Regions from separate parts of the Pseudomonas sp. LRF_L74 genome, predicted to be linked through region 3. Evidence: predicted binding sites of a transcription regulator. Region 3 holds the regulator's gene; each other region holds the start of a gene.

Region 1 (3,275 bases), on a different contig from region 3:
CTGCAAGGTGAGAAATATTCTCGCAGTATAGTGAAGCGTCGGCGTTGCCAAGCAATCAGCGCGGGCTACGGATGAACGGCCCACGCTCCTTCGCTCAGTGGTCGAACTCGTCCCAGCCGCCCATTTCCTTCCAGCGGTTGACGATTCCGCAGAACAGTTCGGCGGTCTTCTCGGTGTCGTAGCGCGCCGAATGCGCTTCGCGCCCGTCGAACTCGATGCCGGCGGTCTGGCAGGCCTTGGCCAATACTGTCTGGCCGTAGGCGAGGCCGGCCAGCGTCGCGGTGTCGAAGCTGGAGAACGGATGGAACGGATTGCGCTTCATCTCGCAGCGGGCCACGGCGGCATTGAGGAAGCCCAGGTCGAAGCTGCTGTTGTGGCCGACCAGGATCGCGCGCTTGCAGCCGTTGGCCTTGATCGACTTGCGCAGGCCGCGGAAGATTTCCGTCAGCGCGTGCTCCTCGCTGACCGCCTGGCGCAGCGGATGATCGAGTTTGATCCCGGTGAACTCCAAGGCCGCCTGTTCGATGTTGGCGCCCTCGAACGGTTCGACCCGGAAGAAATGGGTGTGATCCGGATAGAGAAAGCCGCCTTCGTCCATGGCGATGGTGGTCGCTGCGATCTCCAGCAGGGCGTCGGTGGCGGCGTTGAAGCCGCCGGTCTCGACGTCCACGACCACCGGCAGGTAGCCACGGAAACGTGCCGCCATCGGGTGGCGCGGGCCAGATGGCAGGCTGCCGTCGAGTTCGTCGTCGAAGTTTTCTTCGCTCACGCGTTATCCTCCAGCAGGCGCCAGCGCAGGGGCTCGCCAGCACGTAGCGGAATCACGGTCAGCTCGCCGAACGGCAGGCTGGCCGGAGCCTTCCAGTCCTCGCGGACCAGGGTGATGTGGTCGGTGTTGCGCGGCATGCCATAGAAGTCCGGGCCGAAGTGGCTGGAGAAGGCTTCCAGCTTGTCCAGCGCGTTGCGCTGCTCGAAGGCTTCGGCATACAGCTCGATGGCAGCGTAGGCGGTGTAGCAGCCAGCACAGCCGCAGGCGGCTTCCTTGGCATGCTGGGCGTGGGGGGCCGAGTCGGTGCCGATAAAGAACTTCGGATTGCCGCTGGTAGCCGCATCCAGCAGGGCTTCCTGGTGGGTGTTGCGCTTGAGGATCGGCAGGCAATAGAAGTGCGGGCGAATGCCGCCGACCAGCATGTGGTTGCGGTTGTAGAGCAGGTGATGGACGGTGATGGTCGCCCCGAGGTTGGCCGGGCCCGCGGTGACGAACTGGGCGGCATCGCGGGTGGTGATGTGTTCGAAGACGATCTTCAGGGTCGGGAAACGCTCGACCACACGGACCATATGTTCATCGATGAAGCGTTTTTCCCGATCGAACACGTCGACTTCCGGGCGGGTGACTTCACCATGCACCAGCAGCAGCATGCCGACCTCGGCCATGGCTTCCAGGACCGGGAATATCTTGTCGATACTGGTCACGCCCGAGTCGGAGTTGGTCGTGGCGCCGGCCGGGTACAGCTTGGCCGCATGCACGAAGCCACTGGCCTTGGCCTCGCGTACTTCATCGGGCGTGGTGCGGTCGGTGAGGTACAGCACCATCAGCGGTTCGAAGCGGCTACCGGCGGGGCGGGCGGCGAGAATGCGCTGGCGGTAGGCGTCCGCCTGTTCGGCATTGCGTACCGGCGGCACCAGGTTGGGCATGATGATGGCGCGGCTGAAGGTGCGCGCGGCGTCGGCAACGGTATGGGGCAGGGCAGCGCCATCGCGCAGATGGATGTGCCAGTCGTCGGGACGCAGCAGGGTCAAACGGTCGGACATGGGGAGTTCCAGGCGGGTCAAACGTGGTCGCATGCTACCGGAAATGCTTTTGCGCGGCACGGGCTATCAAGTTTCCGGGGAGCCGACCGATATGAGGAGGGATAGCCGTTTTTGCCGTGGAGCCTATCGTGCGCCAGCCTCATATCACCTTTTTCAGTCTGCTGGCTTGTCTGGGCTTCAGTGCATCGGCGGCGGCCATCAGCTTTCAGACACGCTTGGAAAAGGTCGAATGGAAGGTCGAGGGCGACAAGTTCGAGTGCCGCCTGTCACAGCCAGTGGCCGATTTCGGGGTGGGCGAGTTCGTCCGGCGCGCTGGCGAGCAGGCGACGTTCCGTCTCAAGCCCGATGACCGCTGGATGGGCGCTGGTACCGCGACCCTGTTGGCTGCGGCCGCGCCCTGGCAGCCAGGTCGTGGCGACATCAACCTGGGCTCGGTCACCGTGATTGCCAGTGGTGCCGTGCCGTTCAACAGTTCCCAGGAGCAGGCCGGCCGTTTGCTGACTGGCTTGATGGAAGGGCGCAGCCCAGTGGTGCGCCATCGCACCCAGGTGGGTGGCGATCCTCTGGAAGTGCGCCTGTTGCCGGCCAAGTTCAACCAGGCCTACCACGATTACCTGGCATGTACCGCCAAGCTGTTGCCGGTCAACTTCGACCAGGTGAGCAAGTCGCAGATCGGGTTTCCTGACAATGGCGTAACGCTCGATGCCCTGTCGCGCGCCAAGCTGGACATCATTCTCGATTTCATGAAGCAGGACCCGGCCATCAATCGCATCGAGCTGGATGGTCACTCCGACAACAGCGGCAGCCGCCTGACCAACCGCGACACGTCCAGGCGTCGCGCCCTCGCGGTGGAGGATTACCTCAAGGCCCACGGCGTGCCGGCCGAGCAGATCATCGTGCGTTTCCATGGCGAGCGTTATCCGCTGGTGCCGAACCTCAATGAGGCCAACCGGACGAAGAACCGCCGGGTGACCATGACCTTGTCCAAGGTGCCGCCAAGCGAGGCGCCGAGTGCTCCCGAGCCCGCTCCGACCCCGGCCGCCCAACCGCCGGCGAGTGCCCCGGCCAACCCGGCAGCTATTTCCTGACTGTCGCTTTGTCAGTCGTTGCTGTCGCACCCCTGTAAATCGTCCGCAGTGGCCGGTAGAATCGCGGGTTTTCGTGGCAACCCCCTGGGAGTTGATTGGCATGGCGGACGTAAAGAAGGTTGTCCTGGCTTATTCCGGTGGCCTGGACACCTCGGTGATCCTCAAATGGCTGCAAGATACCTATAACTGTGAAGTGGTGACCTTCACCGCCGACCTCGGCCAAGGCGAGGAGGTCGAGCCGGCCCGCGCCAAGGCTCAGGCCATGGGCGTCAAGGAAATCTACATCGACGATCTGCGCGAAGAGTTCGTGCGCGATTTCGTGTTCCCGATGTTCCGCGCCAACACCATCTATGAAGGCGAGTACCTGCTGGGGAC
Region 2 (3,275 bases), on a different contig from region 3:
CGTTCGATGCACTGTGCGGTCTTGCCAAAGGCCTGAAACACATTGTCGCTTATTTCCAGGCCGCCCTGGTCGGCAACGATCAGCATCACCACCCGCTCGTTGCTGGCGATCGAGCGCAGCAGCAGGTGTTCGCTGGGAAACAGGGCTTTCAGGCTGCCGGGCAACAGGGCCGAGAACTTGGCGATATTGGCGGGGGTCAGGCGCAACTGGCCCGGCTTGCTCAATAGATGCTTGAGCACCTGGCTGGTCGCTGGATCGAGGCGCAGTTGCGCCGCTTCCTTCACCAGGCCAACGGCCTGCTGGGCCATCAGGCGGCTCTGGCTGCGGTCGGCCAGAAGAATCAGCGTGCGCGACATTCCGCCGGCTTCCAGTGCCAGGCGGGCGCATTCGGTCAGTTGCAGGACATTACTGAACGGTGACGGGGTGGCCAGCAGGCGGGTGCACTGTTCCTTCCACACGTTGGGTTCGGTCTTCGCCGGCTTGGGGGGCTGCTTGCTGCGCAGGCGGCAATCGCTCCATGGCCAGATCAGGGCGAGGGCCGGATGCCAGAGGCCTGTGACGCTGTGCTGGCGTGCGCTGCTGACGGCATGCTGATGGATGAGTTGCTGGACTTCGCCCAGCGGCACCTGCAGATACAGCCCCGTCAGTTGTTGCCAGCGCAGGGTGTGGGGCGCGCTCCAGTTCTGGTGGCTGGAGATGGCCAGGCCGTTGGCCAGCAGGATGCTGTTGGCCGGCTGGGTGAGCCAGCGCCGCAGGTTGGGATCGGCGTCGAGCATCTGCTGCTGGTGCAACGGGTGCTCGTTGTCGTGCGCGATGTGCAAGGCCTGCACCAGCAGGCGCCGGTCATGGCCCAGCAGGCGATAGCCCTGGACTATCCATTCCGGCAGGCGCCAGCGTTGGGCGACGGTCAGGCCCAGTTGGATAACCGAGACGCCGAGCAGCTCACGCTCGACCCGTCTGGCGGATTCGCCGTCGCCGAGGACCCGGCGTTCCCACTGCTCGAAGTAGTGAGGGTAGGCGTACACCAGTGGCCAGAACGGAGCGAGGAACAGCAGGCTGTTCCAGTGGATTTCCTGCCACAGCCGGGCCAGGCGCGAGGCGAACAGGCCGCTGGCCTGCTGCGAGGCGTGATGACTGATCAGTTGCAGTTGGGCGAGTGCCTGGGGAGGCGGCTCGTTACCGAGCGGCGGCATCTGCGAGACGATGGATTCGGCGCGTTTAAGGCCCAGGCGGTTGAGGGCGACCTCGAGGCTTTCCGACGGCTCGCTGAGGCTGTTGCTGCTTCGATTTGCCGCACGCAGCAAGCCGAGGGCGATGGTCGGGCTGTTCTGGATCAGGTCGGCGATGTCGCGTAGCGAGCGGCGATTGTCGAGCATCGCCCGGCGCACCCGTTCCTGCTGCGTGCTGTCCACGGGCAGGCGTACGCCGTCGAGCTCCTTGAGCCAGGCGTCGAGGGTGCGTGGTGCGTTTTTCGTAGTAGGCATGCAGGTCCGGCCAAAACTGGCTTTTCGCAATAAGTGGCTATAGTCTGGCGCAATAGTTCCGACAAATAGAAGAGCCCGCATGCGGGCCCCTTGAAACCGACCTCTGCAAGCTCATCTACATGGCAAAAATCATCGGCATCATCGTCGTATTCGCCAGCGTCCTTGGCGGCTACGTGCTTTCTCACGGCAAGATTGCCGCCCTTATCCAACCCTTCGAGGTGATGATCATCGGCGGCGCGGCGTTGGGCGCATTCCTGCAGGCCAACCCGGGCAGTGCATTCATGCACATCCTGAAGAAGTCGCTGAAGATGTTTTCTTCGCGCTTCACCCATGCGTTCTACCTGGAAATCCTCAAGCTGCTCTACGAAATCCTCAACAAGAGCCGCCGCGAAGGCATGATGGCCATCGAGGCCGACGTCGAGGACCCAGCCGCCAGCCCGATCTTCAGTAAATATCCGGGCATCCTCAAGGATACGCGGATGACCGAGTTCATCTGCGATTACCTGCGCATCATGTCGTCCGGCAACATGGCACCCCACGAACTGGAGGGCCTGTTCGACATGGAGTTGAACGGCCTGAAGGAGGAACTCGACCACCCTGCCCACGCCGTGGCGCGGATTTCCGATGGCCTGCCAGGCTTCGGGATCGTCGCGGCTGTATTGGGTATCGTGGTGACCATGGCCCTGCTCGGCGAAGTGGCCCAGGCCGAACTCGGCGTGCACGTCGGCGCGGCCCTGGTCGGAACCTTCCTCGGGATTCTCGCCGCCTATGGCTTCTTCGGCCCGCTGGCGGTCAGCCTGGAGCACGACGCCAAGGAAGAGCTGAACGTATTCGAAGCGATCAAGGCCTGCCTGGTGTCCTCGGCTTCCGGCATGCCACCGACGCTGGCCGTCGAGTTCGGGCGCAAGGTGCTGTATCCGGCGCACCGGCCCAGCTTCAGCGAGCTTGAGCAGGCGATGCGCGGTAGCTGACGGATATGGAAAACAACCAGCCGATTATCGTAAAGCGGATCAAGAAGACCGCTGCCGGGCACCATGGCGGTGCCTGGAAGATCGCCTTCGCCGACTTCGCCACGGCGATGATGGCGTTCTTCCTGGTGTTGTGGCTGATGTCCTCGGCTACGCCGGAGCAGAAGAAGGCCATCTCCGGCTACTTCCAGGACCCGGTCGGCTTCACCGAAAGCGCCAGCCCTTACGTCATTGACCTGGGCGGCACGCCCACGCCGGCGCCGGACCGCACCCTCAATCCCGATCTCAAGGATTCGCCGGACGCGCCGGACTCCTCGGTGGATTCGATCAATGACATCAAGGAAACCAAGCCGGATGTCGACGAAGCCGAGAAGCTCGCTGAGCAGATCGAGAAGGAGCGCCTGGAACTGTTGCTCAAGGAGCTGCAGACCAAGATCGACGAGAATCCGCAACTGCAGAACTTCAAGGATCAGATCCTGCTGGAGATCACCCAGGACGGCCTGCGCATCCAGATCACCGACGCCGACAACCGGCCGATGTTCAACCTGGGCAGTGCACAGTTGCAGACCTATTTCGAGGACATCCTGCTGACCCTGGCCGAGACCATCAGGGAAGTGCCGAACAAGATCAGCATCAGTGGCCATACCGACGCCAAGCCGTATTCGGGCAAGGGCGACTTCGGCAACTGGGAGCTCTCGGCCAACCGTGCCAACGCCGCGCGGCGGGCCCTGGTGGCCGGCGGTTATCCGGATGACAGCGTGGCGCGTGTCGTCGGGTTCGCCTCGTCGGCGTTGTTCGACCGCACCGATCCGTTCAATCCGGT
Region 3 (3,275 bases):
GTTACAAGCGTTGTGGGCTGGCTGGCTGTATCCTTACCAAGCTCGATGAGGCGGCCAGCCTGGGAGACGTTTTAGGACTGGCCATCAGCCAGCATCTCCCGGTAGCCTATCTCGCAGACGGCCCCAAGATTCCCGACGACCTGCAGGTCGCACGCGGGCATCAACTGGTGAGCAGGGCGGTCAGCCTGCAGGCGCCGGAAGAGCCCAGCGAGGAGACCATGGCGGACATGTTCGCCGGTCTGTACCAGAAGCCGGCAAGGCGGGTGAGTTGAACCGCCTGCCGCTGTGTTCTGTTCTAGTGTTTAGGTAGGGTGGCGGCGCTTCGGCCGTTATACCCAGTCCAGGCAAGACAAGGTGTGTAGATAACATGGGTAGTAGGCATCCCGTACAGGTGATCGCAGTGACCGGCGGCAAGGGCGGCGTCGGCAAGACCAATGTGTCGGTGAATCTGTCACTGGCGCTGGCCGATCTCGGTCGACGCGTGATGCTGATGGACGCCGACCTTGGCCTGGCCAACGTCGACGTGCTGCTGGGACTGACTGCCAAGCGCACCCTGGCCGATGTGATTGCGGGTGAGTGCGACCTGAAGGACGTACTGATCCAGGGGCCGGGTGGTATTCGTATCGTCCCGGCGGCGTCCGGTACGCAGAGCATGGTGCAGCTTTCGCCCATGCAGCATGCCGGCCTGATCCAGGCGTTCAGCGACATCAGCGACAACCTCGATGTGCTGGTGATCGATACGGCGGCCGGCATCGGCGATGGTGTGGTCAGTTTCGTGCGCGCGGCGCAGGAGGTCGTGGTGGTGGTCTGCGATGAGCCGACTTCGATCACCGATGCCTACGCATTGATCAAACTGCTCAACCGCGACTATGGAATGAGCCGTTTCCGGGTGCTGGCCAACATGGCCCACAGCCCTCAGGAAGGGCGCAATCTGTTTGCTAAGCTGACCAAGGTGACCGATCGCTTCCTCGATGTGGCCCTGCAATACGTAGGCGCTGTGCCGTACGACGAGTCGGTGCGCAAGGCCGTGCAGAAACAGCGCGCGGTGTACGAAGCTTTCCCGCGCTCGAAATGCGCACTGGCGTTCAAGGCGATTGCCCAGAAAGTCGACACGTGGCCGTTGCCGGCCAACCCGCGTGGGCATCTGGAATTCTTCGTCGAGCGACTGGTGCAGCAGCCGGTCGCGGGATCGACCGCATGACAGCAGCCAATGGACTTCGCATGTATAACAAGGCGCAGGGCCGTGATTCCCAGCACCAACTGATCGAGCGCTACGCACCGCTGGTCAAGCGCATCGCCTACCACTTGCTGGGCCGCCTGCCCGCCAGTGTGCAGGTCGACGACCTGATCCAGGCGGGAATGATCGGCCTGCTCGAGGCCGCCAAGAAATACGACGGCGGCAAGGGCGCGAGCTTCGAAACCTATGCCGGCATCCGCATTCGCGGGGCCATGCTCGACGAGGTGCGCAAGGGCGATTGGGCTCCGCGTTCGGTGCATCGAAACACGCGTATGGTCAGCGACGCGATTCGCGCAATCGAAGCGCGAACCGGAAGAGATGCTAAAGATCAGGAGGTTGCGGCCGAACTCCAATTGAGTCTCGAGGATTACTACGGCATTCTTGGCGACACTTTGGGCAGCCGCCTGTTCAGCTTCGACGACCTGTTGCAGGACGGTGAGCATGGCGGGCTGCATGAAGACACTGGTAGTACCCAGACCGAACCTCTGCATGAACTGGAAGACGAGCGCTTCCAGTTGGCGCTGGCCGATGCCATCGCCAACCTGCCGGAGCGCGAACGTCTGGTCTTGGCGTTGTATTACGACGAAGAGCTGAATCTCAAGGAAATCGGTGAGGTCCTTGGGGTCAGCGAGTCCCGTGTCAGTCAGTTGCACAGCCAGTGCGCAGCACGTCTGCGGGCCAGGTTGGGAGAGTGGCGGGCGCAATAGGGCTGCCGGTTTCATGATTGCGACGCCATCGGGGGCGCTGGTGTTTAGGACTGTACGGAGGTCGACTTGGACAAAAACATGAAAATACTCATCGTGGATGATTTCTCGACGATGAGACGGATCATCAAGAACCTCTTGCGTGATCTGGGATTCACCAACACAGCCGAAGCCGACGACGGCACCACCGCGTTGCCGATGCTGCAGAGTGGCAGCTTCGACTTCCTGGTGACCGACTGGAACATGCCGGGCATGACAGGTATCGACCTGCTGCGCGCGGTACGCGCTGACGACCGCCTGAAGACACTGCCGGTACTGATGGTCACCGCGGAGGCCAAGCGTGACCAAATCATCGAAGCCGCCCAGGCCGGGGTGAACGGCTACGTGGTGAAGCCTTTCACTGCGCAGGTGTTGAAAGAGAAGATCGAGAAGATCTTCGAGCGGGTTAATGGCTGATGTAGGTCGCGAGGGCGCTATGGCAAGAGATGACTCTCCGGGCGAATTCGAATCGACCCTGAAAACACATGCGCATCAACTCGTCGAGAGCCTGGAGAAAGGCAATTTTGGCGAGGCGGCGCAACTGATCCAGGAACTCAGTGAGGCCCGCGACCGCGGTCTTTACCAGGAAGTGGGCAAGCTTACCCGTGAGTTGCACAATGCGATCGTCAATTTCCAGATCGATCCACACATCCCTCATTCCCAGGAGCTGTCGCAGATCACCGATGCCACCGAGCGTCTGTCCTACGTCGTACAGATGACCGAGAGGGCGGCCAATCGGACCATGGACCTGGTCGAGCAGAGCGCGCCGCTGGTCAATGATCTGGGCGATGAGGCCAAGACCCTGGGGGCCGAGTGGGGGCGCTTCATGCGCCGCGAGATGAGTGCGGATACCTTCCGTGAACTGGCCAAGCGCATCGAACTGTTTCTTGCCAGAAGTGATCGTGATAGCCAGAAACTCTCTGGCTATCTGAACAACATTTTGTTGGCGCAGGATTTCCAGGACCTGACCGGCCAAGTCATCAAGCGCGTCACGCAGTTGGTGACCGAGGTCGAGAGCAATTTGTTGAAACTGGTCCTGATGGCCAGCCATGTCGATCGTTATGCCGGTATCGAGCATGACCACGCAGCGCTGCGCAAGGAGCAGGAAGAACAAAAAGCCTCGTCCCGGGGTGAAGGTCCGCAGATTCATGCCGATAAGCGTGAGGATGTCGCCTCCAGCCAGGATGATGTCGATGACCTGCTGTCCAGCCTAGGTTTTTAGAGCTCTAACCAGAGCCTTTGGAGCGCACCGATGAGCTTTGACGCCGATGAGGAGATTCTCCAGGACTTCCTGG

Evidence for each region. Region 3 encodes FliA, which starts transcription of late flagellar genes. Its sites were predicted from a motif close to CTAAAGTTTNNNNNNNNNNNGCCGNTAA; they were not measured.
Region 1: a site for FliA is predicted at 1,878-1,905, ahead of ACSZPK_RS13785 (flagellar protein MotY). Genes of this name have one in related genera too.
Region 2: a site for FliA is predicted at 1,522-1,549, ahead of motA (flagellar motor stator protein MotA). Genes of this name have one in related genera too.

What each region holds. Positions count from the first base shown of each region.
Region 1 covers NZ_CBFFRH010000005.1:32,501-35,775, forward strand. Annotated here, with positions in the region: gene rnt (ribonuclease T) at 95-769, opposite strand; gene pyrC (dihydroorotase) at 766-1,812, opposite strand; gene ACSZPK_RS13785 (flagellar protein MotY) at 1,941-2,900, shown strand; gene ACSZPK_RS13790 (argininosuccinate synthase) at 3,001-3,275, shown strand, end outside.
Region 2 covers NZ_CBFFRH010000006.1:253,867-257,141, forward strand. Annotated here, with positions in the region: gene ACSZPK_RS16945 (HDOD domain-containing protein) at 1-1,484, opposite strand, end outside; gene motA (flagellar motor stator protein MotA) at 1,604-2,455, shown strand; gene motB (flagellar motor protein MotB) at 2,461-3,275, shown strand, end outside.
Region 3 covers NZ_CBFFRH010000013.1:69,303-72,577, forward strand. Annotated here, with positions in the region: gene flhF (flagellar biosynthesis protein FlhF) at 1-272, shown strand, start outside; gene fleN (flagellar synthesis regulator FleN) at 368-1,201, shown strand; gene fliA (RNA polymerase sigma factor FliA) at 1,198-1,944, shown strand; gene ACSZPK_RS24720 (chemotaxis response regulator CheY) at 2,023-2,397, shown strand; gene ACSZPK_RS24725 (protein phosphatase CheZ) at 2,417-3,202, shown strand; gene ACSZPK_RS24730 (chemotaxis protein CheA) at 3,233-3,275, shown strand, end outside.